DNA from 2 places in the Streptomyces sp. NPDC107575 genome. Region 1 is predicted to be linked to the other one. Evidence: riboswitches for the same ligand, from Rfam matches in the RefSeq annotation. Region 1 holds a riboswitch; the other holds the start of a gene.
The links. Region 1 has a riboswitch for cobalamin ahead of metE (5-methyltetrahydropteroyltriglutamate--homocysteine S-methyltransferase). Riboswitches for the same ligand answer to the same signal wherever they lie in the genome.
Positions count from the first base shown of each region.

Region 2: linked by a shared signal. The riboswitch ahead of ACZ7L4_RS23890 (ribonucleoside-diphosphate reductase subunit alpha) and the one ahead of metE (5-methyltetrahydropteroyltriglutamate--homocysteine S-methyltransferase) in region 1 are both predicted to bind cobalamin.

Region 1 covers NZ_JBVKBG010000002.1:1,323,638-1,331,972, forward strand. The annotation lists gene metE (5-methyltetrahydropteroyltriglutamate--homocysteine S-methyltransferase) at 1-1,861, opposite strand, end outside; cobalamin riboswitch at 2,025-2,249, opposite strand; gene ACZ7L4_RS12640 (3-hydroxybutyryl-CoA dehydrogenase) at 2,423-3,313, opposite strand; gene aceB (malate synthase A) at 3,310-4,908, opposite strand; gene ACZ7L4_RS12650 (hypothetical protein) at 4,989-5,231, shown strand; gene aceA (isocitrate lyase) at 5,285-6,568, opposite strand; gene ACZ7L4_RS12660 (short-chain fatty acyl-CoA regulator family protein) at 6,960-8,335, shown strand, end outside.
Region 2 covers NZ_JBVKBG010000004.1:906,170-926,598, reverse strand. The annotation lists gene ACZ7L4_RS23915 (carbon starvation CstA family protein) at 1-81, shown strand, start outside; gene ACZ7L4_RS23910 (YbdD/YjiX family protein) at 50-253, shown strand; gene ACZ7L4_RS23905 (DUF3311 domain-containing protein) at 380-652, shown strand; gene mctP (monocarboxylate uptake permease MctP) at 649-2,280, shown strand; gene ACZ7L4_RS23895 (GNAT family N-acetyltransferase) at 2,384-2,875, shown strand; cobalamin riboswitch at 2,937-3,067, shown strand; gene ACZ7L4_RS23890 (ribonucleoside-diphosphate reductase subunit alpha) at 3,196-5,547, shown strand; gene ACZ7L4_RS23885 (ribonucleotide-diphosphate reductase subunit beta) at 5,547-6,566, shown strand; gene ACZ7L4_RS23880 (hypothetical protein) at 6,563-6,730, opposite strand; gene ACZ7L4_RS23875 (helix-turn-helix domain-containing protein) at 6,825-7,787, shown strand; gene ACZ7L4_RS23870 (cytochrome P450) at 7,799-9,184, opposite strand; gene ACZ7L4_RS23865 (terpene synthase family protein) at 9,181-10,323, opposite strand; gene def (peptide deformylase) at 10,616-11,266, opposite strand; gene ACZ7L4_RS23855 (tetratricopeptide repeat protein) at 11,435-12,415, opposite strand; gene ACZ7L4_RS23850 (HD-GYP domain-containing protein) at 12,554-13,783, opposite strand; gene ACZ7L4_RS23845 (HD-GYP domain-containing protein) at 13,849-15,180, opposite strand; gene rsrA (mycothiol system anti-sigma-R factor) at 15,329-15,625, opposite strand; gene ACZ7L4_RS23835 (sigma-70 family RNA polymerase sigma factor) at 15,622-16,287, opposite strand; gene ACZ7L4_RS23830 (alpha/beta hydrolase family protein) at 16,532-17,170, opposite strand; gene ACZ7L4_RS23825 (SOS response-associated peptidase) at 17,198-18,013, opposite strand; gene ACZ7L4_RS23820 (M50 family metallopeptidase) at 18,074-18,775, shown strand; gene aroA (3-phosphoshikimate 1-carboxyvinyltransferase) at 18,812-20,137, shown strand; gene rsgA (ribosome small subunit-dependent GTPase A) at 20,150-20,429, shown strand, end outside.

The DNA of each region.
Region 1 (8,335 bases):
TCTCGCGCAGGGCCGGCTCGTCGACCTGGACGATCGAAGTGCCGTTCGCCTCAAGGTCGCCCACCTCGTCGCGCAGGGCGAGGGCGACCTGGCGTGCCGTGTCGCCGAGCGGCTGGTCGTCGCGGACGAAGGACCACGCGAGCATGGTGACCGGGCCGGTGAGCATGCCCTTGACGGGCCGGTCCGACAGCGACTGCGCGTACGAGGTCCAGCGCACCGTCATCGGTGCGGGGCGGGAGATGTCGCCGGCGAGGACCGGCGGGCGGACGTAGCGGGTGCCGTAGGACTGCACCCATCCGTGCTGCGTGGCCAGGTAGCCGGTCAGCTGTTCGGCGAAGTACTGCACCATGTCGTTGCGCTCGGGCTCGCCGTGCACGAGGACGTCGATCCCGGTCTTCTCCTGGAAGGAGATGACGTCGCGGATCTCGTTCTTGATGCGCTCCTCGTAGCCGGCCGTGTCGATGTGGCCGGTGCGCAGGTCGGCCCGGGCGGTGCGCAGTTCGGTCGTCTGCGGGAACGAGCCGATGGTCGTGGTCGGCAGCAGCGGAAGGCCCAGGTGGGCGCGTTGGGCCGCCGCCCGCTCCGGGTACGCCTGGGCGCGACGGGTGTCGGACTCCGTGACGGCGGCGGCACGGGCGCGCACCGCCGGGTCGCGGGTGATCGGCGACGTGGCGCGGGAGGACAGCGCGGCCCGGTTGACCGCCAGCTCGGCGGTGATCGCGTCCGTACCCTGGGCCAGGCCCTTGGAGAGGGCGACGATCTCGGCGGTCTTCTGGCGGGCGAAGGCCAGCCAGCGCAGGATCTGCGGGTCGACGTCCTTCTCCAGGGCGGCGTCCAGCGGGACGTGCAGCAGAGAGCAGGATGCGGCGACGTCGACGCGGTCGGCGAGGCCGAGGAGGGTGCCGAGTGTGGCGAGGGACTTCTCCAGGTCGTTGACCCAGATGTTGCGCCCGTTGACGACACCGGCGACCAGCCGCTTGCCGGACAGGCCGCCGACTGCGGCGAGCGCGCCGAGGTTGGCGGCCGCGGCATCGGTGAAGTCGAGGGCGAGCCCGTCGACCGGCGCCTTGGCGAGGACCGGCAGGGCGTCGCCGAGCCGGTCGAAGTAGGAGGCCACAAGGAGCTTCGGCCGGTCGGTCGCGGTACCGAGCTCGCGGTAGGCGCGCTCGGCGGCGTTGAGCTCGGCCGCGGTACGGTCCTGGACCAGGGCGGGCTCGTCGAGCTGCACCCACTCGGCACCGGCGGCACGCAGGTCCGCGAGGACCTCGGCGTACACGGGCAGCAGCCGATCCAGCAGCGTCAGCGGGTCGAAGTCCGCGGCGACGCCCGGCGCCGGCTTCGAAAGGAGCAGGTACGTGACCGGGCCCACCAGAACCGGTCGGGCGGTGAGGCTCTCGGCGAGGGCCTCCTTCAGCTCGGCGACCTGCTTGGTGGAGTCGGCGGTGAACACCGTGTCCGGTCCCAACTCGGGCACCAGGTAGTGGTAGTTGGTGTCGAACCACTTGGTCATCTCCAGCGGCGCCACATCCTGGGTGCCGCGGGCCATCGCGAAGTACCCGTCCAGGGCGTCGGCCGCGACGGCGGCCCGGTGGCGCCCCGGGATCGCACCGACCATGACGGTGGTGTCGAGGACGTGGTCGTAGTACGAGAAGTCACCGGTGGGGACCTCGTCGATGCCGGCCGCCGCCAGTTCCCGACGGTTGGTGCGGCGCAGTTCGGCGGCGGTGGTACGCAGCGCGTCGGCGGTGACGCGGCCCTTCCAGTACCCCTCGATCGCCTTCTTCAGCTCCCGGTTCTGGCCCTGACGCGGGTAGCCGTACACGGTGGCCCGTGCTGCCGCGGCTGCGGTCCTGGTGGTCACGGAGTTCTCCTTCGAGAGACGTATCCCTGGGATCCCGAAGACCCGAACGCGCGAAGGAGCGACAGAAACGGCGGTACGACCTCGCGCGGCAAGGGCGCGGTCGTTCGCCGGATATGTACGCCGACCCGCCCTCGAGGTCACCGGGATGTCCGCGCACGCGTCGTACGCGCACGGGCAGATGGCAGGTCTTCGGACTCGCGGGCGCGTCCTCCCGTTGGGGAGGACATCTACTGGCCGTCGCTTCCCAGGCCCTGTCTGTCGGACCCAGTGCGTATGACGGCGGTCGTTCCCACTCACCGCTGCGGGGCAGTCCCGGATTCCCATCGGGTTCCCTCTTGCGACGCATCCCGCCTGGCGGACGGGGCGAACCAGCTGCAGCGCTCACCCTACGGGCCGGTGGCGGAGAGTGGCCGGATGGTCCGGATTCCGGATGGTGAGATGGGCCACCTGAGAGCTGGACGGCCGAAAGCCCGTGGGGCGCGGACCGGCGTCGTGCGCCGGCCCACGCCCCACGGGCTCAACCGCCGCCGTCCCTCATTCCGACGGCGGTACCCGGGCCCCTCAGCCCCGGTGGTTCTCGGTGGCCACCTGCCCGTAGACATGGAAGCCCCGCCCGGCCTTCCGCCCCAACAGGCCTGCCTCCACCATGCGTTGGAGCAGTGGCGGCGGTGCGTACAGCGGCTCCTTGAACTCCTCGTAGAGCGATTCGGCGATCGCGGCGACCGTGTCGAGCCCGATCAGGTCGGCGAGTCGCAGCGGTCCCATGGGGTGTGCGCAGCCGAGCTCCATGCCGTGGTCGACGTCGGCCGGTGTCGCGAAGCCGGACTCCGTCATGCGGATCGCCGACAGGAGGTACGGGACGAGCAGCGCGTTGACGACGAACCCGGCGCGGTCACGGGAGCGCACCACGGTCTTGCCGAGTGTCCCCGCGGCGAAGTGCTCCACCAGTGCGGCGGTCCCGGCCGAGGTGTGCAGCGACGTGACGACCTCGACCAGGGGCAGGGCCGGCACCGGATTGAAGAAGTGCAGTCCGACGACGCGGTCGGCGCGCCCGGTCGCCATGCCGAGGCGCATGACGGGGATCGAGGAGGTGTTGGTGGCGAGCACGGCGGCCGGATCCTCGACGATCTTGTCGAGAGCGGCGAACAGCTCCGTCTTGGCGTCGGTGTTCTCGACGATCGCCTCGACGACGAGCTGCCGGTCGGCAAGATCGTCCAATTCCCCGGTGAACGTCATCCGGCCGAGTGCGCCCTGCGCCTGCGCGGCTGTGCACCTGCCCCGGTCGACCGCCCTGCCGAGCGAGGCCGTGATGCGGTCGCGGGTGCGCTGTACCGCTGTGCCGTCGGCCTCGCACACGATCGTGTCGATGCCGGCCCGGGCGCAGACCTCGGCGATGCCCGCTCCCATCTGGCCGCCCCCGACGACTCCCACACGGTTCACGTCGATGGTCATGACTGCCGCTCCGTGGTCCGGACGAGGTGGCGCGTGTAGGCGTCGGGCGTGAAGAAGAGGGGGAGTTCGGTGGCGAGCGCGGTGCGCTCGAAGAGTGCACGGATCTCGTCGACGGGAGAGCGGGGGAACTCGGCCACGAGAGCGGCGAGTTCCTCTTCGAGGAGAGCGAGCACCGTCTCCCGGTCGACCTGCCGATGACGCAGCCACTGCCAGACCTGGACGCGGGCGATCTCGGCGGTCGCGGCGTCCTCCATGAGACCGTCCAGGGCGACCGCGCCCTGTCCGCGCAGCCAGGCGGCGAAGTAGCGGACCGCGACCGAGATGTTGGTGCACACCCCGTGGGACGTCGGGGGGCCGCTGACCTTGCGGACCGCGAGCAGCTGCGAGGGTGTCACCTCCACGTCCTCGCGGGTGCGGCTCAGCTGGTGCGGCTCGTCACCGAGCACGCCGTCGAAGACCTCCCGGCACAGCGGAACCAGCGCCGGGTGGGCGACCCAGGATCCGTCGAAGCCGTCCTCGGCCTCGCGCTCCTTGTCCAGGCGGACCTTCGCCCACGCGGCCTCGTTGGCCTCGGGATCCTTGCTCGGCACCTGGGCCGCCATTCCGCCGATGGCGTGGGCGCCGCGCTTGTGGCAGGTGTGGACGAGGAGTTCGGTGTACGCCCGCATGAAAGGGGCGGTCATGGTGGCCCGGGCGCGGTCCGGCAGCAGGAAGTCGGTCCGGTGGCCGAAGGTCTTGATGACGCTGAAGAGGTAGTCCCAGCGTCCCGCGTTCAGCCCGGCGCTGTGCTCGCGCAGTTCGTACAGCATCTCCTCCATCTCGAACGCCGCGGTGATCGTCTCGATGAGGACCGTGGCCCGGACCGTGCCGTGCGGGATGCCGAGGAGGTCCTGGGCGAGGACGAAGATGTCGTTCCACAGCCGCGCCTCCTCGCGGTTCTCCAGCTTGGGCAGGTAGAAGTACGGGCCGTGTCCGGCATCGATCTGCCGCTGCGCGCAGTGGAAGAAGTACAGGCCGAAGTCGACGAGCGCGGCCGGCACGGGGCGGCCGTCGACCTCCAGGTGCTCCTCGTCGAGGTGCCAGCCGCGGGGGCGGACCACGATCGTCGCCAGGGGCCGATCGGTGGCAAGACGGTAGTCCTTGCCCGCCTCGGTGGTGAAGTCGATGCGCCGCTCGATCGCGTCCAGCAGGTTGAGCTGCCCGCCGATCACGTTGTCCCAGGTCGGTGCCGTGGCGTCCTCGAAGTCGGCGAGCCAGACCCTCGCTCCGGAGTTGAGCGCGTTGACGGTCATCCGGCGCTCGGGCGGCCCCGTGATCTCCACGCGCCGGTCGGCGAGACCGGGGGCCGGGGGCGCGACCCGCCAGTCCGCGTCCTCACGGATCCGCCGCGTCACCATCGAGAAGTCGAGCGGGTATCCCTCGGCGAGCCGCAACGCCCGGCGCCGACGCTCCTTGAGCAGGCGCTCGCGGTCCGAGGCGAAGGCGCGGGCGAGCGTACCGATGAAGTCGAGCGCGGCGGGAGTGAGGATCTCGTCGTGGCGGTCGCCTGGAGCGGCGAGGACCTGAACCGGCCTGGTGATGAGCTGCGGGGACATCGGATCTCCTGAGGGAGGGAGGCGAAGGTACGAGGAGTGGGAGGAGCGGGTTGCACAGTGCGGGGCTGGATCACACAGTCATGAAGGCCGTCGCGGCGGCCGTCGTCGAAAACGGAAAGCTCGTGGTGAGCAAGCGGGCGGCTGGACGTGTACGGCCCGAGCCGGGCGAGGAACCGGAAGAGACGCTGGTGCGGGAGTTGCGCGAGGAACCGTGCGCCCTGTGCTGGACCGACGGGCGGGGCGGGACTCAGGCGCGCCCCGTCGTCGCGCACCGTCTGCCGCTGCTGCGCGACATGGGCAGGATGGAGCGGATCGCCGGGTGAGGGCGCTCACCGGGTGACGAGGAGACCCGGTGAGGCGCACCGCCCGCCACGTCCTAGTGGAACTGCTCGGCCTCCGTGGACCCGGTCAGGGCAGTGGTGGAGGAGGCCGGGTTGATCGCCGTCGAGACCTGGTCGAAGTAGCCGGTGCCGACCTCGCGCTGGTGCTTCACCGCGGTGAAGCCGTGCTCCTGGGCGGCGAACTCCCGCTCCTGCAGGTCGACGTAGGCGGTCATGCCGTGCTCGGCATAGCCGCGCGCCAGGTCGAACATGCCGTGGTTGAGCGAGTGGAAGCCGGCCAGGGTGATGAACTGGAAGCGGTAGCCCATGGCGCCCAGTTCCCGTTGGAACTTGGCGATCTGGTCGTCGTCCAGAACCGCCTTCCAGTTGAAGGACGGCGAGCAGTTGTAGGCGAGCATCTGGTCAGGGTGCTCGGCGTGGATGGCCTCGGCGAACTCGCGGGCCTGCGCCAGGTCCGGGGTGCCGGTCTCCACCCAGATGAGGTCGGCGTACGGGGCGTAGGCGAGGCCGCGGGCGATGACGGGGGCCATGCCGTTGCGGACGCGGTAGAAGCCCTCGGCTGTGCGCTCGCCGGTGACGAACTCGGCGTCGCGCTCGTCGACGTCGCTGGTCAGCAGGTTCGCTGCGAGGGCGTCCGTGCGGGCGACGATCAGTGTGGGCACGTCGGCGATGTCGGCCGCGAGACGGGCCGCGTTGAGGGTGCGGATGTGCTGGGAGGTGGGGACGAGGACCTTGCCGCCGAGGTGGCCGCACTTCTTCTCGGAGGCGAGCTGGTCCTCGTAGTGGATGCCGGCGGCACCCGCCGCGATCATCGCCTTGGTCAGCTCGAAGGCGTTGAGCGGCCCGCCGAATCCGGCCTCGGCGTCGGCGACGATCGGGGCGAGCCAGTCGGTGGAGTCGTCGCCCTCGCTGGTGGCGATCTGGTCGGCGCGCAGCAGTGCGTTGTTGATCCGGCGGACCACCTGGGGCACGGAGTTGGCCGGGTACAGGGACTGGTCGGGGTAGGTGTGGCCGGCGAGGTTGGCGTCGGCGGCGACCTGCCAGCCCGACAGGTAGATGGCCTGCAGCCCGGCCTTGACCTGCTGGACGGCCTGGCCGCCGGTCAGCGCGCCGAGGGAGTGGATGTAGTCGTTCTCGTGCAGCTGGCGCCACAGCCGCTCGGCGCCGCGCCGGGCCAGGGTCTGCTCCTCGCGGACGCTCCCGGAGAGGCGGACGACGTCCGCCGCGCTGTAGGTGCGCTCGATGCCCTTCCAGCGCGGGTCGGTGGCCCAGCGGCGGGCGAGTTCCTCGGCTGCCTGCGTCAACGTATCGGTTGCCATGAAGGTCACCGTCTCCTCGGTCGTTCATCTGCGAATTCGGTCAGCACTGTGAAGCGCATGACCCGATGTATGGCACTGTGTGTCTCACTGCTGGTGTGCGGCCCACCTGTCCCGTTGTGGGCCAAGCTGAGCAATCCTGCCGACGCGGATGCGCTCGGTGCCGGGATCTCCGACGTCAGGGCGTGAATCGTGCCCCGGTTTCCGGGCTGCGTCCGTCGGGATTCCGGTGGGCCGCACTGGAACTCTGGCACTGGCACTGAGTGCCAACAAGTGTGGATCGGTGCCAACTTCTGCGAATCTTCGGGAGCCAGGTTGCCAACTTTGCAAAGGGTGCGTACGGCGCTCGGCGGCGTACGCTTGGCCGTCCCTGAAGGGGAGGAGAGGCGGATCCATGGGGAAGACGTACGCGGGCGCCCGGTTGCGCAGGCTGCGCGAGGAGCGCGGCACGAGTCAGGCCGAGCTGGCCCGCTCGCTCGGCATCTCGCCCAGCTACCTGAACCAGATGGAGCACGACTCGCGGCCCCTCACCGTGCAGGTGCTGCTGCGCCTGACCGAGGTGTTCGGCCTCGACCCCGGCTTCTTCTCCGAGCGGGACACCAGCCGTCTGGTGGCCGACCTGCGCGAGGCGCTGGCGGCCGAGATCGACGGGGCGCGCGTCTCCCCGACGGACCTGGGCGAACTCGCCTCCCGGATGCCCGCGGTCGCGCGGGTCCTGGTGGACCTCGGCCGCCGCAACCAGCGCCTTGCCGAACTCGTCGGGTCGAGCGGCGAGCGCGGAGCCGGACTCGAAGAACCGCGCTCCGCGCACGAGGAGATCCGCGACTACTTCTACCGGCGCCAGAACTACCTGCATGAGATCGACGTCGCGGCGGAGGGCCTCGCCGCCGTCATCGGTATCCGGCCGGGTGAGGTGCTGAGCGCCTTGGCGGCCCGCCTGACGCAGCACGGAGTGCACCTCGGCACAGAGTCCGGGGACCGCCTGCACCACTACGACACGGCGACGCGAACCTTGCACTTGTCGACGCGGCTGCGCCCGGGCCAGCGCGCCTTCCGCATGGCCACGCAGCTCGCGCTCCTGGAGCACGGGGACGAGCTGGACCGCCAGGCCGCGCAGGACTTCGCCCCCGGCTCACCGGCCCACTCCCTGGCCCGGATCGGCATCGCCAACTACTTCGCCGCAGCCCTGATCCTGCCCTACCGCGACTTCCACGCCGCGGCCGAGGTGGCGCGCTACGACATCGAACGCCTCACCGACCGGTACGGCCTCGGCTATGAGACGGTGTGCCACCGCCTCAGCACGCTCCAGCGCCCGCGGCTGCGCGGTGTCCCGTTCTCCTTCGTCCGCGTGGACCGGGCCGGAAACGTGTCCAAGAGACAGTCCGCCACGGGCTTCCACTTCTCGCGCGCGGGCGGCACCTGCCCGCTGTGGAACGTCTACGAGGCGTTCGCCGCCCCCGGTCGCATTCACGTCCAGCTTGCCGAAATGCCCGACGGGCAGCGGTACTTGTGGACCGCGCGCGCCGTCACCCGACACCGCGGCGGCTGGGGTGAGCCGGGGAAGACCTTCACCATCGGCCTCGGATGCGAGCTACGTCATGCACACCGGCTCGTCTACTCCGACGGCCTCGACCTCGGCCGCAGTGCCGCCGCCACCCCCATCGGCATGGGCTGCCGGGTCTGCGAACGCCTCGAATGCCCGCAGCGCGCCGCGCCGCCCCTCGGCCGAACCCTGCGGATCGACCAGAACTCGAGCACGTTTGTTCCCTA
Region 2 (20,429 bases), on a different contig from region 1:
GCACCGGCCGGGCTCGTCCCCACGCAGAAGGAGAAGGCGGAGGCGCGCGATGCCGGCGTCGGCAGTGCTACGGGTGGCTAGGTATGTCCGCTGGTTCGTCCGGGAGTTGACGGACGAGAGTGCCTACGAGCGGTACGTGGCGCACGTCGGGGAGACCCACCCCGGTGCGCCCGTACCGTCCCGGCGCGAGTTCGAGCGCATGCGGACGGACCGCCAGGAATCGGATCCGCGACAGGGGTTCCGCTGCTGCTGAGCGGGCCTGCGAGTACGTCCGTTATCCGGACGGGGGTTCCATAGATCAAGACTCTCGCCTAGATTTCCCGCACGTTAAACATGAGATAAGTGGGATCTCTGATCAGCGAGGGGACGGAACCGCGAAATGTCCGATGCGCCTGAAGTGAAACAACCGGTGGTCACGCCGGTACGCGTGATCATTGCACTCTGTCTGGTCGCACCGTTCGTCGCGATGCTCTGGGTCAGCTCGTACGCCAAGGTCGAACCGACCTTCATCGGCATCCCGTTCTTCTACTGGTACCAGATGCTCTGGGTGCTCGTCTCGACCGCGCTCACGATGATCGCGTACAAGCTGTGGCAGCGCGATCAGCGCGCCCGTAAGGCCACTTCGGCCACTTCGGAAGGGGCAGGCGCGTGAACGGCGGCGTCAACGGTGTCGCGCTCACCGTCTTCATCTTCTTCTTCGTGGCCGTCACGGTCATGGGCTTCCTCGCCGCGCGCTGGCGGAAGGCCGAGAACGAGGCCAGCCTCGACGAATGGGGCCTCGGCGGCCGCTCGTTCGGCACCTGGATCACCTGGTTCCTGCTCGGCGGCGACCTCTACACCGCGTACACCTTCGTCGCCGTCCCCGCGGCGATCTACGCGGCCGGCGCCTCCGGCTTCTTCGCGGTGCCGTACACGATCCTCGTGTACCCGCTGATCTTCACGTTCCTGCCGCGCCTGTGGTCGGTCTCGCACAAGCACGGGTACGTGACGACCTCGGACTTCGTACGCGGGCGCTTCGGCTCCAAGGGCCTCTCGCTCGCGGTCGCGATCACCGGCATCCTCGCCACGATGCCGTACATCGCGCTCCAACTGGTCGGCATCCAGGCCGTCCTGGACGTAATGGGCGTCGGCGGCGGCGAGAACACCAACTGGTTCATCAAGGACCTGCCGCTGCTGCTCGCCTTCGGCGTGCTGGCCGCGTACACGTACTCGTCCGGCCTGCGGGCGCCCGCGCTGATCGCGTTCGTCAAGGACGGGCTGATCTACCTGGTGATCGCGGTCGCCATCATCTACATCCCCATCAAGCTGGGCGGCTTCGAGCACATCTTCTCGGCGGCGGGCGACAAGTTCGACGCCGCGAACGAGGCGGCGGGCAAACCGGTCGCCGGGCTCGCGCCGGGCTCATCGGGCACATGGACGTACGCGACGCTCGCGCTCGGCTCCGCCCTCGCGCTGTTCATGTACCCGCACTCGATCACGGCGACCCTGTCCTCCAAGAGCCGCAACGTGATCCGCCGCAACACCACGATCCTGCCGCTCTACTCGCTGATGCTGGGCCTGCTCGCGCTGCTCGGCTTCATGGCCATCGCGGCCGGGATCAAGGTGCAGAACGGGCAGTTGGCGATTCCGCAGCTGTTCGAGGACATGTTCCCCGACTGGTTCACGGGCGTCGCGTTCGCCGCCATCGGCATCGGCGCGCTGGTCCCCGCGGCCATCATGTCCATCGCCGCGGCGAACCTCTTCACGCGCAACATCTACAAGGACTTCATCAAGCCGGACGCGACGGCCGCGCAGGAGACCAAGGTCTCCAAGCTGGTCTCGCTGCTCGTGAAGGTGGGCGCGCTGGCCTTCGTCCTGACCATGGACAAGACCGTCGCGATCAACTTCCAGCTGCTCGGCGGCATCTGGATCCTGCAGACCTTCCCTGCCCTGGTCGGCGGCCTGTTCACGCGCTGGTTCCACCGCTGGGCGCTGCTCGCCGGCTGGGCGGTCGGCATGGTGTACGGCACGCTCGCCGCGTACGGTGTCGCGTCGCCGACGCAGAAGCACTTCGGCGGCTCGTCGGCGGAGATCCCCGGCATCGGCCAGATCGGCTACATCGGCATGACGGCGTTCGTCCTCAACGTCGTCGTCACCGTCGTCCTGACCTTCGTCCTCAAGGCGTTCAAGGCCCCGGACGGCGTCGACGAGACGGCGCCCGAGGACTACACGGCCGACGCGGGCGACAAGGGCGTCCAGGTCGACCTGCCGAAGGTCGGCGCGGAGGCGTCGGGCCACTAGGCACGTACAGCTGAACGCTTCGGGCCCCTCCGACTCGGAGGGGCCCGAAGCTTTTTCCGGAAACCGTTGCGACCACGGCCGCGGGTCGCGTAACCATGGCGTCGTGATCAGAACAGTGCGCCCCGATGAGTACGCCGTGCTCGGCGAGTTGAGTGCCCGCGCCTACCTGGGCAGCGGCCTCCTCGCGTTCGGCGAGGACGACTGGTACGCCGCCGAACTGCGCGACGTCGAGAAACGCGCGCGGCAGGCCGAGGTCCTCGTCGCCGAGGGGCCGGACGGCCGGGTCCTCGGCGGCGTCACCTACGTCCCCGCGCACGACCACCCGTACGCGGAGGTCTCCCGCGCCGGCGAGGCCGAGTTCCGGATGCTCGCGGTCGACGTCGAGGCGCGCGGCAAGGGCGTCGGCGAGGCGCTCGTGCGGGCCGTGGTCGACCGGGCGCGCGCCGCCGGCAAGACGGCGCTGGTGCTGTGCACGCAGCCGCTCGCGACCGCCTCGCACCGCCTCTACGAACGCCTCGGCTTCACCCGGATCCCGGACCGCGACTGGTCCCCGATCCCGGAAGTGACGCTGCGGGCGTACGAGTTGAAGCTCTAGCCGGTCCGACCCCAGGAGCACGCCGACACAACATATGGGGCTGAAGCGAAAGCCCGGCACAACATGTATGCTCGCTCTCGCTGTCGCCGCAGGGGAATCCGGTGCGAATCCGGAACTGTCCCGCAACGGTGTGCGTAGGCGTACAAAAACGCCCGCGTGAGTCCGATGACCTGTCGACGGTACGCCCGAGCCGCCCGGCCCGGGCGTCGACGACGTCCGGGCCTCGCGGAAAGGGCCGGTGGACGAGGGCCCGCCCCGTGCGCGCCCGCGCTGCCACCTCCTCCCCGCAGGCCCCGAGCCGAGCGAGGGAGAGCCTCCACGTGACCATCGCGCCCGCCGAACCGGTCTCAGCCACCCCCGAGGACGGCCCGGGTGCAGCCCTGCTGCGCACCCTGACCGAGCTGACCGCCGACCTCCCCGACGCCGACCCCGGCAGAATCGCGGCTGCCGCCCTGCGGGGACGCTCGGCGCGGGCCGACGAGGCCGAGCTGCGCGATCTCGCCACCGAGGCCGCGGCCGGGCTGATCTCCGAGGACCCGGCCTACTCCCGGCTCGCCGCCCGGCTGCTCACCCGCTCCATCGCCGCCGAGGCCGCCTCACAGGGCGTCACGTCCTTCACCGGATCGGTCGCCGTCGGCCACCGCGAAGGCCTGATCGCGGACCGCACGGCCGAGTTCGTACGGGTGCACGCGGCGCGCCTCGACGCGCTGATCGACACCGCGGGCGACGACCGCTTCGGCTACTTCGGCCTGCGCACCCTGCACAGCCGCTACCTGCTGCGCCACCCGATCACCCGGCACGTCATCGAGACCCCGCAGCACTTCATGCTGCGCGTGGCGGCGGGGCTCGCGGAGGACGACAGCGTCCGGGCGCTCGACGAGGTGGCCGCGCTCTACGGCCTGATGAGCCGCCTCGACTATCTGCCCTCCTCCCCCACGCTCTTCAACTCCGGCACCCGGCACCCCCAGATGTCGAGCTGCTACCTCCTCGACTCCCCGCTGGACGAGCTCGACTCGATCTACGACCGGTACCACCAGGTCGCCCGCCTCTCGAAGCACGCGGGCGGCATCGGCCTCTCGTACTCCCGTATCCGCAGCCGCGGTTCGCTGATCCGCGGCACGAACGGGCACTCCAACGGCATCGTGCCGTTCCTCAAGACGCTCGACGCGTCGGTCGCCGCCGTGAACCAGGGCGGGCGCCGCAAGGGTGCCGCCGCGGTCTACCTGGAGACCTGGCACTCCGACATCGAGGAGTTCCTGGAGCTGCGCGACAACACCGGTGAGGACGCGCGCCGCACCCACAACCTGAACCTCGCGCACTGGATCCCCGACGAGTTCATGCGCCGCGTGAACGCGGACGAGCCGTGGTCCCTGTTCTCCCCGGCCGACGTCCCCGAGCTGGTCGACCTGTGGGGCGCGGAGTTCGACGCCGCGTACCGCAAGGCCGAGGCCGACGGGAAGGCCCAGCGGACCATCCCGGCCCGCGATCTGTACGGCCGCATGATGCGCACCCTCGCGCAGACCGGCAACGGCTGGCTGACCTTCAAGGACGCCGCCAACCGCACCGCCAACCAGACGGCGGAGCCCGGCCACACGGTCCACTCCTCGAACCTCTGCACGGAGATCCTGGAGGTGACGGACGACGGGGAGACGGCCGTCTGCAACCTGGGCTCGGTCAACCTCGGTTCCTTCGTGGTCGAGGGCGACATCGACTGGAAGCGCCTCGACGAGACCGTCCGCACGGCCGTCACCTTCCTCGACCGCGTCGTCGACATCAACTTCTACCCGACCGACCAGGCGGGCCGCTCCAACGCCCGCTGGCGCCCGGTGGGCCTGGGCGCGATGGGCCTCCAGGACGTCTTCTTCAAGCTGCGCATGCCGTTCGACTCGGCGGAGGCGCGGGCCCTGTCCACGCGGATCCAGGAGCGCATCATGCTCGCCGCGTACGAGGCCTCCGCCGACCTCGCCGAGCGCAACGGGCCGCTCCCCGCCTGGGAGAAGACCCGTACCGCGCGCGGCGTGCTGCACCCCGACCACTACGACGTACAGCTGACGTGGCCGGAGCGCTGGGCGGCGCTGCGGGAACGCATCGCCGATGTCGGCATGCGCAACTCCCTGCTCCTCGCCATCGCGCCGACGGCCACGATCGCCTCCATCGCCGGCGTCTACGAGTGCATCGAGCCGCAGGTCTCCAACCTGTTCAAGCGCGAGACGCTGTCCGGCGAGTTCCTCCAGATCAACGGCTATCTGATCGACGAGCTGAAGAAGCTCGGCGTGTGGGACGCCCAGACCCGCGAGGCGCTGCGCGAGTCCAACGGCTCGGTGCAGGGCTTCACCTGGATCCCCGACGAGGTCCGCGCCCTGTACCGCACGGCGTGGGAGATCCCGCAGCGCGGCCTCATCGACATGGCGGCGGCGCGCACCCCGTTCCTCGACCAGGCGCAGTCCCTGAACCTCTTCATGGAGACGCCGACCATCGGCAAGCTCTCCTCGATGTACGCGTACGCCTGGAAGTCGGGCCTGAAGACGACGTACTACCTGCGCTCGCGCCCGGCGACGCGCATCGCGCGGGCGGCGGGCAACAGCACCGTCCCCGCGCAGACCGCGACCCCGGACCCGGACGCGGTCGCCTGCTCCCTGGAAAACCCCGAGTCCTGCGAGGCCTGCCAGTAATGACCACTCCTTCTTCGGACAAGAACCTGCTCGACCCGGGCTTCGAACTGACCCTGCGCCCCATGCGCTACCCGGACTTCTACGAGCGCTACCGCGACGCGATCAAGAACACGTGGACGGTGGAGGAGGTCGACCTCCACTCGGACGTCGCCGACCTCGCGAAGCTGTCGCCGGGCGAGCAGCACATGATCGGCCGGCTTGTCGCGTTCTTCGCGACGGGCGACTCGATCGTGGCGAACAACCTCGTCCTCACCCTCTACAAGCACATCAACTCCCCCGAGGCGCGCCTCTACCTCTCGCGCCAGCTCTTCGAGGAGGCCGTGCACGTCCAGTTCTACTTGACGCTGCTCGACACCTACCTCCCCGACCCGGAGGACCGGGCGGCGGCGTTCGACGCGGTGGAGAACATCCCGTCCATCCGCGAGAAGGCCCAGTTCTGCTTCAAGTGGATGGACTCGGTCGAGGAGATGGACCGCCTGGAGTCCCAGGCGGACCGCCGCCGCTTCCTCCTCAACCTCATCTGCTTCGCGGCGTGCATCGAGGGCCTGTTCTTCTACGGGGCGTTCGCCTACGTCTACTGGTTCCGCAGCCGCGGCCTGCTGCACGGCCTCGCGACCGGCACCAACTGGGTGTTCCGCGACGAGACGATGCACATGAGCTTCGCCTTCGACGTCGTCGACACCGTCCGCAAGGAGGAGCCGGAACTCTTCGACGACGCGCTCCAGCAGCAGGTCACCGACATGCTGCGGGAGGCGGTCGACGCGGAGCTGCAGTTCGGGCGCGACCTGTGCGGCGAGGGCCTGCCGGGCATGAACACCGACTCGATGCGCCAGTACCTGGAGTGCGTCGCCGACCAGCGCCTCCAGCGCCTCGGCTTCCCGCCGGTCTACGGCTCGGAGAACCCGTTCTCCTTCATGGAGCTCCAGGGCGTCCAGGAACTGACCAACTTCTTCGAGCGCCGCCCCTCGGCGTACCAGGTGGCGGTCGAGGGCTCGGTCGGGTTCGACGAGGACTTCTAGGCCGCCTCGGTGAACTCCGCGCGGCCCGACGGGCGTTCGGCGGCCCGGCTGGCCTCGCGGAGCTGCCGGTCGATGCGGCGGTCGTGGGCCATGCCGTACAGGGACGGGGTCGCCAGGAGGAGGAAGACGAAGAGGACGGCGAGGTAGTTCAGTGCTGTGGTCATGTCCTCCACTGTCCGCCGGTTCGGCGGCGCGCGGCAGTGGCAGGACTGACACCGACCCTCGAATTACTGCCATGTCTGCGGCACACTGGCAGACATGCTGAAGAACGTGGCCGCCGTGCTGCTCGACGGCGTGCATCCCTTCGAACTCGGCGTCGTGTGCGAGGTGTTCGGCCTCGACCGGAGCGAGGCCGGGCTTCCCGTGTACGACTTCGCGGTGGCCTCCGCCGCGGGTCCGACGCTCGGCACCCATGTGCCGGGCATGACCGTCTCCACCCCGTACGGGCTCGAACGCCTGGAGGAGGCGGACCTCATCGCCGTGCCCGCCGCCGACCGGCCGCGGGACGGCTATCCGCCCGAGCTGCTCGACGCCCTGCGGCGGGCCGTCGACCGGGGCGCGCGCGTCCTCAGCGTGTGCTCGGGCGTCTTCGTGCTCGGCGCCGCGGGGCTGCTCGACGGGCGGCGGTGCGCGGTGCACTGGCGGTACGAGCGCGAGCTGGCGATCCAGTTCCCGCGCACCCGCGTCGACCCGGACGTGCTGTACGTCGACGAGGGGCAGGTCATCACCTCCGCCGGGACGGCCGCGGGCATCGACGCCTGCCTGCACATCGTGCGGACCGAGCACGGCGCCGAGGTCGCGAACGCGATCGCCCGCCGCATGGTCGTACCGCCGCACCGGGACGGCGGGCAGGCCCAGTTCGTGGAGCGCCCACTGCCCGCGACGCGCTGCGACACCGTGGGCGAGGTGCTGTCCTGGATGGAGCGGCACCTGGACGAGCCGGCCACCGTGGAGGAGCTCGCGGCGCGGGCCCACATGTCCCCGCGCACCTTCGCCCGGCGCTTCCAGCAGGAGACCGGGACGACGCCGTACCGCTGGCTGCTGCGCCAACGGGTGCTGTTCGCCCAGGAGTTGCTGGAGCGCACGGACGAGACGGTGGACGCGATCGCCGCGCGCGCCGGATTCGGCACCGCGGCGGCGATGCGCCACCAGTTCATGAAGGCGCTGGGCACGACGCCCAACGCCTTCAGAAGGACCTTCCGGGTGCGGCTCGCGTCCTAGGACACGGCGGTTCAGCCGCGGGCCCGCACCCGCAGGTTCCCGTTCTTGGGCCCGATGGTGATCCCCAGCTTCGCCACCGCCTCCGTCTCGGGGACCTGCTCGAACCGCCACTTGGACACCAACGTGCCCAGGATCAGGGAGAGTTCGACCATGCTGAAGTGGTCGCCCGGGCACTTGCGGTTGCCGGTGCCGAACGGCTGGTGCGCCACGTTCGCCACGTCCGTGACACGCTCCGGCAGCCAGCGGTCGGGGTCGAAGACGTCCACGTCGTCGAACGAGCGCGGGTCGTGCTGCATCGCGTACGGGCTGTAGACGATGTCCGTACCGGCCGGAATGCGATAGCCACCGAGCGTCGTATCGGCCGCCGAAATGCGCGTGAATATCCACACGCTGGGGCGAATGCGCATCGACTCGGTAAGGAGATTCCGCATATATGCGAGTTTCCCGATGTCACCGAAAGCCACCTGCCTGGCACCACCGGTAGCCGATTCAACCTCTTGGTACAACCGGCTTTCGTGGTCGGGGTGTTCGGCGAGCAGTCCGAGCGTCCATGCCAGCGTCTTGGAGACATTCTCGCCCCCGGCCAACAGGAGGGCCAGAACCTGATCGTGGATCTCTTGGTCGGTGACCGCTTCGCCGTCGTCGTCGTGCGCGTCGAGCAATGCCGCGAGAAGGTCCCCGGTGTCGATTCCCTCGGCCGCCTGAGCCCTTCGCTCGACGATGATCTCGTCGACCATGCGGTGCAATTCGGCCATCGCGCGCTCGAAACGCCGATTGGCGGGAAGGGGCAGCCGGTACAGCGGCCCGAAGGACAGGATCATCCGCCGGTACATGCCGGCGAAGACCGTGCCCATCGTCTCGCCGAGGCGGTCCGAGCGGTCGTCCTCCGCGTCGATGTGCAGCATGGCGCGGGCCGTGATCCGGGCCGCGAGGCGGAACATCTCGGCGTTGATGTCGACGGTCTGCCCGTCCTGCCAGCGGTCGGCCGTCGCCTGCGCCTCCTCCGCCATCAGCGTGGCGTAGTCGGCCATCCGCTCGGCACGGAACGCGGGCTGGATGGCGCGGCGCTGGCGCCGGTGCTTCTGCCCGTTGCTGCTCGCCACGCCCTCGCCGAGCAGCACCTCGAGCGCGTCCCACATCGCGCCGCCTATGAGGAAGTCCGGGCTCTTCAGGAGCTTCTCGACCAGCACGGGGTCGCAGACCGCGAAGACCGTCTTCGGGCCGAGCCGCAGCCGGACCACGTCGCCGCCGTCCCGCAGCCGGGTCAGGAAGGCCAGCGGGTCGCGGAGCATCTGTGGAGCGTGGCCGAGCAGCGGCGCACCGCCGGGCGCGAGCGGCGGCAGCGACGCTCCCGCCTGGCCGGGCGCCGGGGGCGGCAACGTGGATTCCACGGTCATGCGCACTCACCTGCCTGTTCGGGGACCCCGTCGGGGATCCGGTGGGGGGCCTGCCTCGGGACGCGAGCGCCGCCGGGCCCGGCGGCGCCGACCGGCTCGTCGCTCACGTACGGCGGATTGCTGCGGTCCTCCCAGTCGTCGACCTGATAGCGGCCCGATTCGTGGTGGAACCAGTAGACGGAACTGAACCAGTTCCGCATGTTCTCCAGACATGACCTCATGGCCACGGAGAGGTCTTTCCCTTTCTCTCCGAGCACCTCGACGCCGTTCGCGATGTTCTCGACCTCGACTTCCGCCTCCAGGAAATCGTCGACACATCCGAGTACCCGGCTCCGCACTTCCGCGGCGGCTTCAGTCACGGAAAGACCCTCGTGTTCGATGAGGCTTATCCCGAGGTTGTGGAATTCGTTTCCCGCGAGTTCCTTGGGGAGCGAACACAGGTCGTTGTACCAGGCCGAGAAATCCTGCACGGCAAGTGCCGCACGCATGAACGCCGGGGTTTTCCGCACCCACGCCGGGAGTTCGTACTGCGCCGTCGCCTCGAGCAGGTCTATCCAAATCCAGTGCGCGAAGGTCTGCCGGCGCAACTCTATGTACGCGTCGACGGCGGGCACGGTTCCCGTCGTCCGGTTCCTGAACTCCTGGTCGTACGCGTCGATCACCGGGTGGAAGTGCCGGGCGAACCGCACGTTCCAGCTGCGGCTCAGCGAGCCGTAGAACCGCTGGAGGCAGTCGGCGAAGCCCGCGACCAGCGGATCCCCATGGTCCAGATGGAGTTCGGGCGCCTCGGTCGCCGCGTGCAGCTGGGCGACGAGCCGCCGCCAGTTGTCCGCGCGGCCGTGGATCACGTCGCGGTCGTGCCGGTCGTCCCAGGCGAAGAACCACGCGCTGTAGTCGCTGATCGTCGCGAGCAGTTCGTCCGGCGCACCGATGTAGTAGCCCGCGACGAGGTCCGAATAGCAGAGATCGTCGGCATACTTGGCCACCTTGTCCGGCGGCATGACCCCCATTTCCAGGAGCCAGGACCTGGTCCTTCCCTGGAGCTTCGGCCAATACGGGTGCAGCCGGCGAGGAAACCCACCCTCGATCACCGGAAGCGCCACAGCCGCCGGAACCGACGTATGTGAGAAAGCAGGCACGTAGTAACCCCTCTCTGTGGCCTGCGGCGCGCGCCTCCCGCTGTGCCGGTCGCGCGCCGTCGTGTAACCCCGCGCTTTCTATTCAGCACCATAACTGACCGCTGTGGGAACGGATTTGCTTCCCTCACTACCCCACACTTCCCGATTCTTCACGCGCCATGACCGGATTCGGGCGGTACGCGACCGGGTACTGGGCCCCCGCCCGCACATGCGAACGGCGCCCGGACGGAGGTCACTTCCGTACCGGACGCCGCGTGACGCCTCAACTCCCCCGTGGGGGAAGGGGGTTTGCTCAGGAGTTGGGGACCACCGGGTAGCGCGGCGTCCCCTCCTCCATCTGCTTCAACGCGCCCTTGCGCTCCCGCTTCGACAGCCGGTCGATGTACAGGTACCCGTACAGGTGGTCGGTCTCGTGCTGCAGGCAGCGCGCGAAGTAGCCGGTGCCGCGCACCGTGATCGCGTTGCCCTTCTCGTCCCGGCCGTCGACCACCGCGTAGTCGGGGCGCGCCAGTTCGGCGTACGCCGTCGGCACGGACAGGCAGCCCTCGTTCGAGTCGTCGAGGCGCCGCTGCTCGGCGGGCAGCTCGCGCAGGACGGGGTTGCAGACGACGCCGGTGTGCCGCACGCCGTCGTCGTCCGGGCAGTCGTACACGAAGACCTTCAGGTCGACGCCGATCTGGTTGGCCGCGAGGCCCACGCCCTCGGCGGTGTGCTGGCTCGCGAACATGTTGTCGACGAGCTTCGCCAGCTCGTCGTCGAACGCGGTGACGTCCTTGCACTCCTTGTGCAGCACCGGGTTCCCGACGACGGTGATCGGCCGCGACGTGCCGCGCTCCCGGTACGCCGCCTCCCGCGCCTCACAGTCCTCGCTGTCGACGACAAAGCCCTCGTCATCCACGGGAAGCACGCCGGCGTGCTGCTGATCGGTGTCCTGCTGAGCCATGGGGGACGAAAGCCTTCCTGGGAAACAAGGGGGTCGAACCCTTACAGGGTACGGGGGCCCCTAGGGGCGCGGGGAACTGCGCAATCTTTTCGGGGGTCTGGGGGCGCAGCCCCCAGGGACGGGACGGGAAGGGGCGGAGGGGGCGACCACCAAGACCGCACCCCGCGCCTAACAGACCTCTTCGAGATCCCGCCAGTCACGGGAGTCCGGCGAGTCCGCCACCCACCCGTCGAGCAGCCCCCGCACCAGAGAGGCCGGCGCGGCCACCCCGCACTCCCGCTCCGGCACCCACAGCTGCCCGTCGGTCCGGTGCCCGAGCGGCCCCGGATGCCCCGGCTCGCTGTGGTCGTGCGGATCGAGATGCGTGCCGTCACCCTCGTCGGACGGCATCCGCGACTCCGAGCACGTCCGGCAGAGCAGCCGCACGGAGGACGACCAGTCCTCGGCGGCGAAGCCCGCGTCGGCGGCGAGCCGCTCCAGCGCGTCCCGGTCGTCCTCGGTGGCGGCCTCGAGCAGCACCACCCAGGTGGGGACCGGCGAGGGCGCCCACAGCTCGATCTCGTCGAAGACCGGGTACGAGTGCCCGGACGCCGTGGTCCGCTCGCCGTGCGGGACGCCGTCGTGCAGCACGACCTCGCCCCAGCGCCGCCCGGAGGACGGCAGCGGGATGGAGAGCAGCTCGATGCGCGCGGGGTCGAGCCTGCGCCCCCACACGACCTCCGCCTCGCCCTCCGGCGAGAGCCGCACGGCGGCGCTCCCGAGGTCCATCCCGGTCGGCTCCCCGGCAGCGGCGGCGCCGCCGGGCACCTTCAGCCCGTACGCCTGCCAGGCCCTGCGCGCGAGCGGCCAGTCCTGCAGGGCGGTGGCCGCGATGCCCACGTTCCACCAGTCCGGTGCCCCGCCCTCCTTCTCGAGCAGGGCGACGGCCCGCAGACCCGTGGTGCGGGCCTGCTCCCAGTCGTGCCGGAACTTGTGCAGCAGCGCGAGGTTGAACCAGGACTCCGACAGCCAGGGCTCCAGGTCGGCGGCCCGCGTGAGCAGCGCTCCCGCGTCCTCGTACCGCCCGTCGCCGATCAGCGTGAACGCGCGATCCGTGGCCTGCCGCCAGGAGGCGGAGGGCCGGTGCCGTCCCTTGCCGAAGATCCTCACGATTCCCGCCTGCCGATACTCGAGGCCTGTGCCCCCGGACGCCGAGTCTTCCGCGTGCCTTGCATGTTCTGTCTTGCGTTTCCTGCCTTGCTTCGCATCCAACCACGTACGGTCCCACGACCGCTCATTACCCATGGGTTACCCAACCGACCCCAGGCTCAGACCGGGCGTGCAAACCACTCTGGCCAGCGCCTCCACGACCTCCGGCTGGTAGTCCCGGCCCGTGGCCAGACGCAGGCTCTCCAGGGCCCTGAGCGGCCCCTGTGGTCCCTGTTCCCTCGCCATCTCGTCGTACGCGTTCGCTGTCCGCACAATCCGGGCGATGAGCGGCTGCTCGCGGTACGGATCGGCCTGCCGCTCGACCACCACCGCCACCTGGGTGTCCACCCCGGTCTGGCGGACGACGGCGCCGCCGAGGAGGGCTATCCGGCGCTGCTGGGCGGGCGGCAGCGCGGCGGTGGCGCCCTCGGCCACCGGGTCGACGAGCGAGAGCTGCCCGATGTCGTGCATCAGCGCCGCGTACTCGAGGACCGACAGGTCAGGCTGGGAGAGCCCCAGGTCGCGGCCGACGGCCCGGCTGAGCTCGGCCACCCGGCGGGCGTGCCCGTGCGGGGTGTAGCCGGCGATCTCGGTGGCGCGGGCCAGTGAGGTGATGGTCTGCCGGTACGTGGCCTTGACCACGGAGTACCGCCGGAACGCCAACTGGGTGAGCAGCAGCGGCAGGCTGATCAGGGGCAGCGCCCACAGCCCGGCGACGGCGACGGCGAGCGCCATGACGGCCCCCGTCGCGCACACGGCCGATCCGATGCCGAGCATCGCCCGCAGCTCGTCGCGCAGCAGCGGGCCGAACGGCCAGCGCGTCCGGGCGTGCGCCATGGCGGCGGCGAGCACGGCGTCGCACAGCGCGGTCAGCACCAGCAGCGCGACGAGCAGCAGCGCGTAGGAGGCCCCGTCCCCGAACCACTTCGCCAACACGCCTTGGTTGTAGAGCGGTTGGAAGCAGACGGCGGCGAAGGCGACGGTGAGCACGCGCCGGGCCACATGGTCGAGCGAGGCGCCCTTGCCGCGCGCCACGTGCGGTATGCAGCCGACGAGCGTGCCCGCGACGACGATCGCGACGACCTGGAGCGCGCCGTGGTGCGTGGGCCGCCCCGCGACCTCCCCGAGCAGCGCGTACGCGAGCGCCCCCGCGGCCCCGAGCGGCGCGGCCTCCCGGTCCTCGGCGCCGCCCCTGCGGGCCAGCTCCCCCACGGCGACGAGCACCCCGAACGCCAACGCGTTCCCGCGCTCGACCACGCCGTGCCACACGGTGTCCCCGAGGGCCACGGAGGCGACCGCCACGGCGATCCCGAACACCACGACGAGCAGCCCGGGCACCCGCCCCGCCGTGCGCGGGGCCGGCCCTTCGGCGCGGTGCTCCGGGTCGGCCCCCGTCACCGGGACGCCGCCGGCGGGGCGGCGATGCTTTCCGGCCGGGGCGCGGGCACCACCGCCTCGTCCGCCGTCACCACGGGATGCCACCCGTCCCGCTCCAGGACCCGCACCAGCGCTCCCACCATCACCGGGTCGAACTGCGAGCCGGCACATCGCTCCAGCTCCGCCAGCGCCACCGGGACCGGCCGCGCCCGCGAGTACGTGCGCGTGGACGTCATCGCGTCGAAGGCGTCCGCCACCGCCACCACCCGCGCGAACTCCGGGATCTGCGGCCCCGCGAGCCCGTACGGGTAACCGCTCCCGTCGAGCCGCTCGTGGTGGTGCAGGATCGCGGCCCGCGCCTCACCGAGGAACGCGATCCCCCGCACCATCTCGTGCCCGTACTCCGGATGCAGCTGGATGACCTCGCGCTCCTCGGGTGTCAGTGGTCCGTCCTTCCGCAGCAGCCGCGTGGGCACGCCGAGCTTCCCCACGTCGTGCAGGATCCCGGCGAACCGCAGGGCCTCCACCCGCTCCCCCGCCATGCCGAGCTCGCGCGCGATCAGCATCGACGCCTGCCCGACCCGCTCGCTGTGCCCGCGCGTGTACCCGTCCTTGATGTCGACGGCCTGCACGAGCGCCCTGATCGTGGCCTGGTGGGCCGACCGCTCGCGCTGGTACTGGGCGAACACCCAGCAGGAGATGTACATCGGCAGGAGCACGAGCAGGGCGGCGACCGGACCGTACGAACTCGTCCACATCATCGCCATCACGAGACCGGCGAGCCCGTGTGCGGCCACCGGCGCGAGCATCCGCAGGAAGAGCCCGCGCCAGGCGCCGCGCAGCGGGACCCGCTCCGCGGTGGCGAGCACTCCCCCGTCGAGCACGGTGAGCGCGGCGCAGAACGCGAGGACCGCGGCGCCGCCGGGCACGAGCGCGTACGGGAACCGGGGGTCGGCGACCGCCCCGGGTCCGCCGAGCGCGCCGAAGACCCGCGCCGCGGCCCAGCAGGCGAGGGCGAGTTGGGCCGCGCGCCACACCTTGCGCAGCCATGCGGGCCGCCGCTCGACGGAGGCGAGCAGTGCACCGGGCAGGGCGACGAGCGCGGCGGCGGCTGGCGGCAGCAGAAAGGCCCCGGCGAGCAGCACGGGAAAGAAGGTGCCCATCCCCTTGGGCGCGCGCCGCCCGACGAGCCGGCAGCGGCCGAGCTGCTCACAGCCCGCGTAGAGGAACGCGAGCAGGGCGGCGCCGGGCCACCACGTGGGGGCGGAGAACGCGGGTGCGGCGCAGACCGCGGCGACACCGGCGGTCAGGAGCACATACGCACGGGCCACAGGCGGAACCGACCGCATGCCCCAACTCCCTCCCCAAGGCGTCCAGTTCAGGGAGGATAGGACGCGCGCGAAGGCGCTCGCGGGGCATCACGGGGATTGCCGGGGCCTCGGGCCCCGGATTCGCACGATCGGGTGAACGGGGCGCCGAAGTGCCCCGCCGACCGGCTCAGGCGAGCGGGTTGCCCATGCCCTCTTCGGGCGTGGCCTGGCCGGAGCGGATCACTTCGATCCGCCCCATGACCTTGGCCCGCAGATCGGTGGGCACGTCGTCATGACCGCAGCACCGCTTCACCAGCTTCTTGACGGCCTGCTCCAGGCCGTACTTCTCCAGGCACGGGGAGCACTCCTCGAAGTGCACCTCGAACTTGGTGCAGTCACTGTCCGGCATCTCGTGGTCGAGGAACTCGTAGAGATGGTCCAGGACTTCCGCGCAGTCCGTCTCGTGCGGCTCTCCGCAGCTCATGAGCCCGAGCCTTTCGCTTCGTTCGCCTGACCGGCACCGGCCGGGACGAGCCCGCGGTCACGGGCGTAGTCCTCGAGCATGCCGCGCAACTGGCGACGGCCACGGTGCAGCCGGGACATCACCGTACCGATAGGTGTTCCCATGATGTCCGCGATCTCCTTGTACGCAAAGCCCTCTACGTCCGCGAGATAGACCGCGATGCGGAATTCCTCGGGGATCGCCTGCAGGGCCCGCTTCACGTCCGAGTCGGGCAGGTGGTCGAGCGCCTGCGACTCGGCGGAGCGCAGACCGGTCGACATGTGCGACTCGGCCCGGGCCAGCTGCCAGTCCTCGATCTCCTCGGCGGCACTGCGCTGGGGCTCGCGCTGCTTCTTGCGGTACGAGTTGATGAAGGTGTTGGTCAGGATCCGGTACAGCCACGCCTTGAGGTTCGTGCCCTCACGGAACTGGTGGAACGAGGCGTACGCCTTCGCATACGTCTCCTGCACCAGGTCCTCGGCGTCGGCCGGGTTGCGCGTCATGCGCAGGGCCGCCGAATACATCTGGTCGAGGAATTCCAGCGCGTCCCGCTCGAAGCGCGCGTTGCGCTCTGCCGTGCTCTCCGGGCGCTCGTCCGCCTGGCCGTGCTCGGTCCCTGCGTCGGTCCCTGTGACCGGACCCACCTCCTCAAGCGACGTCGCGGGGACGAACGAGACCCCGCTCGAATCGGAGGATAGACGACGATCCGGTCCGCCCGCCGCCCGAACAGAAGTGGTCTTGGCCGCGCTCAGCACGCTCCACTCCAGGTCAGGAGCGGTGGCACGACTGGGGCAAGCGACTGAACCCATGCGGCGGACTTCCTCTCGTACGAACTCTGTGCACCGACAGTCCGCACAACAGCCGTCCCGCCCTCAACATTCCCGATCGTCAGGCGAGTGATCCGGTCCACTTCACGACGGCGTCGGTGATGACGTCGAGGGCCTCGTCCTGGGTGATGTCCGCGCGCTTCGGCACGGCGAAGCCGTGGTCCCCGAAGGGGACTTCGACGAGTTCGTACGCGCCCTGCTCGGGGAACTCCGCTGGCTTGCCGAACGGGTCGTTGCCGCCCTGCACGACGAGGGTGGGCACGCCCGCGCCGAGGAGTTCGTCGGCACGGGACTTCTCCGGCTTGCCCGGCGGGTGCAGCGGGAAGCTGAGCGCGAGGACGGCGGCGGCGCCGAGCTCCCCGGCGGTGCGGCAGGCGACACGGGCGCCGGCGCTCCTGCCTCCGGCGATCACCGGGAGGCCGGGCTTCTCCAGGGCGGGCCAGATGCCCCGCCACCCCTTGTCGAGCGTCTTGGGCGCGGGCGCGAGCTTCTTCCCCGCGATGCGCCACGGCTGCTCGACGAGCGCGACGGTCACTCCGTGGGCGGGCAGGGCGGCGGCGAGGGCCTGGAGATCGCGGGCCTCGATACCGCCGCCTGCACCGTGGCTCACGGCCAGGACCAGTTTCGCCTTTTTGGCCACGTGCCAGGTGATGCGGGCGTCGCCGGTTTCGGTGGGGACGAGTTCAGTGGTGCTGGTCACCCGGCCATCGTGCCTCTCCGAGGCCGCCTAGAACAGCGTCCCCTCCTCCGGCCCCTCCAGTTCCTTCAAGAGTTCCGGTCCGTTGTTGCGCACATTGCTCACCGCCGTGGACACGGGATACGCCCGCATCAGCCCCTCCGGAGGAGGGGCGAGGAGCGCACGCAGGTCGTCGACGTCCGTACGCGCCGGGTCCAGCCAGTCGTCCCACCGGTCCGGCGTCAGCATCAGCGGCATCCGGGGGTGGATGTCGGCGAGGGACCTCGGCCCCTCCTCCGGTGCCACACCCAGCGGCCCGGTCTCCGCCTCCGTGGTGATCACGGAGCACGTCACCCACCAGGCCAGCGGATGCTCGTCCGGGAGCGTGCGGTCGTGCCAGAACTCGTAGAGCCCCGCCATCGCGAAGACCGAGCCGTCCGCGGGCGTCACGAAGTACGGCTGCTTGCGCGGGCGCTTCTTCTTGCCCTCGACCTCCAGATCGCGCTCGGAGGCCGCGGTCACCCACTCGTAATAGCCGTCCGCGGGCAGGATGCAGCGCCGCGTGGTGAAGGCCCGGCGGTACGAGGGCTTCTCGTGCACGGTCTCGGCCCGCGCGTTGATCATCCGGGCGCCGCCCTCAGGGGTCTTCGACCAGGACGGCACGAGCCCCCACTTGAGCTTGCGCAGCTGGCGAACCGGACGCCGGTCGTCGGCGTCTTTCACCGGGCGGTCGAGTACCGCGTAGACCTCCTTGGTGGGAGCCACGTTGTAGTCGGCCTCATAGGCCTCCTCCGGCTCCCACTTCTCGATCTCAAAGATTCCTGCGAGATCCTCGGGCCTGCGACTCGATGCATAACGTCCGCACATACGTGCCACAGTGCCAGATGCCGACCCGCCACCGAACCCGAACGGGAGCAGCCGAAATACATGGACGCCAGCCTCTGGGACCGGATCTTCGGAACCCAGTCCGACCCCGACCAGTGGGTGACGATCGCCACAGCCGTCGTCGCGCTCGCCGCGATCGTCCCGCACACCGTCTGGCGGCTGACCCGTAACGCCATCACGATCGCCCACGAGGGCGGCCACGGCCTGATCGCGCTCCTCATGGGCCGCAAGCTCGACGGCATCCGGCTGCACTCCGACACCAGCGGCCTGACCGTCAGCCGGGGCAAGCCGACCGGGCTCGGCATGGTCCTGACGGCCGCCGCCGGGTACACGGCCCCGCCGCTGCTCGGCCTCGGCGGCGCGGCGCTCCTCTCCGAGGGGCACATCACCCTGCTGCTGTGGCTGGCCACGGCGCTGCTCGTCGTGATGCTGGTGATGATCCGGAACGCGTACGGGGCGCTGACCGTGGTGGTCACCGGCGGCGCCTTCGTCCTCGTCTCCTGGCTCACGGGGCCGCAGGTGCAGGCCGCCTTCGCGTACACCGTCGTCTGGTTCCTGCTGCTCGGCGGCGTACGCCCCGCCTTCGAGCTGCAGCGCAAGCGCCACAGGGGCGGCGCGGGCGATTCCGACGCGGACCAGCTCTCGCGCCTCACGCATGTCCCCGCGGGCATGTGGCTGTTTTTCTTCCACGCCGTCTCACTGTGCTCACTGATCGGCGGGGGCCGCTGGCTGCTGGGGCTGTGAGCAGGTGCCTTCCCGGGGGCCGACTAGAGTTGGGGCATGACCACGAACCCGGCCCACACCGCCCTCTGGCCCGCCCCTCTCGCGAGCGGAGCCGTCGACGCGACTGTTCAGGTGCCGGGGTCCAAATCCGTCACCAACCGGGCGCTCGTGCTCGCCGCCCTCGCCGCGGAGCCGGGCTGGCTGCGCCGCCCGCTGCGCTCCCGGGACACGCTCCTGATGGCGGCCGCGCTGCGCGAGATGGGCGTGGGCATCGACGAGGGCGTGGGTCCCGACGGGACCGGTGAGGCCTGGCGCGTCATCCCCTCCGGCCTTCAGGGGCCCGCCACGGTCGACGTCGGCAACGCGGGCACCGTGATGCGCTTCCTGCCGCCGGTCGCCTCGCTCGCCGACGGCCCGATCCGCTTCGACGGCGACCCCCGTTCGTACGAGCGTCCGCTGCACGGCGTGATCGACGCGCTGCGCGCGCTCGGCGCCCGGATCGACGACGAGGGACGGGGCGCGCTGCCGCTCACGGTGCACGGCGGGGGCGCCCTGGAGGGCGGCCCGGTCGAGATCGACGCCTCGTCGTCCTCCCAGTTCGTGAGCGCCCTGCTGCTGTCGGGCCCGCGCTTCAACCAGGGCGTCGAGGTCCGGCACGTCGGTTCGGCGCTGCCCTCCATGCCGCACATCCGGATGACGGTCGACATGCTGCGCGCGGTCGGCGCCCAGGTCGACACCCCGGAGTCCGGCGGCGAGCCGAACGTGTGGCGGGTCACGCCCGGCGCCCTGCTCGGCCGGGACATCACCATCGAGCCGGACCTCTCGAACGCCCAGCCGTTCCTGGCCGCGGCCCTGATCACCGGCGGCAAGGTGACGATCCCGGACTGGCCGGAGCACACCACGCAGCCCGGCGACGCGCTGCGCGACATCTTCACGCAGATGGGCGGCGCCTGCGAACTGACCGAGCGCGGGCTCGAGTTCACCGGCTCCGGCAGCGTGCACGGCATCGACGTCGACCTGAGCGAGGTCGGCGAGCTGACCCCCGGCATCGCCGCGGTGGCCGCCCTGGCCGACTCCCCGTCCACCCTGCGCGGCGTCGCCCACCTGCGACTGCACGAGACGGACCGGCTCGCCGCCCTCACCAAGGAGATCAACGAGCTGGGCGGTGACGTGACGGAGACCGCCGACGGTCTGCACATCCGCCCCCGCAAGCTGCACGGCGGGATCTTCCACACGTACGACGACCACCGCATGGCCACCGCGGGCGCGATCATCGGCCTCGCGGTCGATGGCGTACAGATCGAGAACGTGGCGACCACCGCGAAGACGCTGCCGGACTTCCCCGACATGTGGGCCGCGATGCTCGGGACCGACCGGGCGTAGGGGCACACCGCGATGCGCCGCTACGGCAAGCACACCGACGAGGACGACATCCGCCAGCGCCCGAACCGCAAGGGCAACCGGCCGCGGAGCAACATCCGTCCCAAGCACGAGGACGCGGCCGAGGGCATGGTCCTCACGGTCGACCGCGGCCGCCTCACCGTCCTCATCGACGACGTCGCCGTGACCGCCATGAAAGCCCGTGAGCTGGGCCGTAAGGCGGCGGTCGTGGGCGACCGGGTCTCCGTCGTCGGCGATCTGTCCGGCAAGAAGGACACCCTCGCGCGCATCGTCC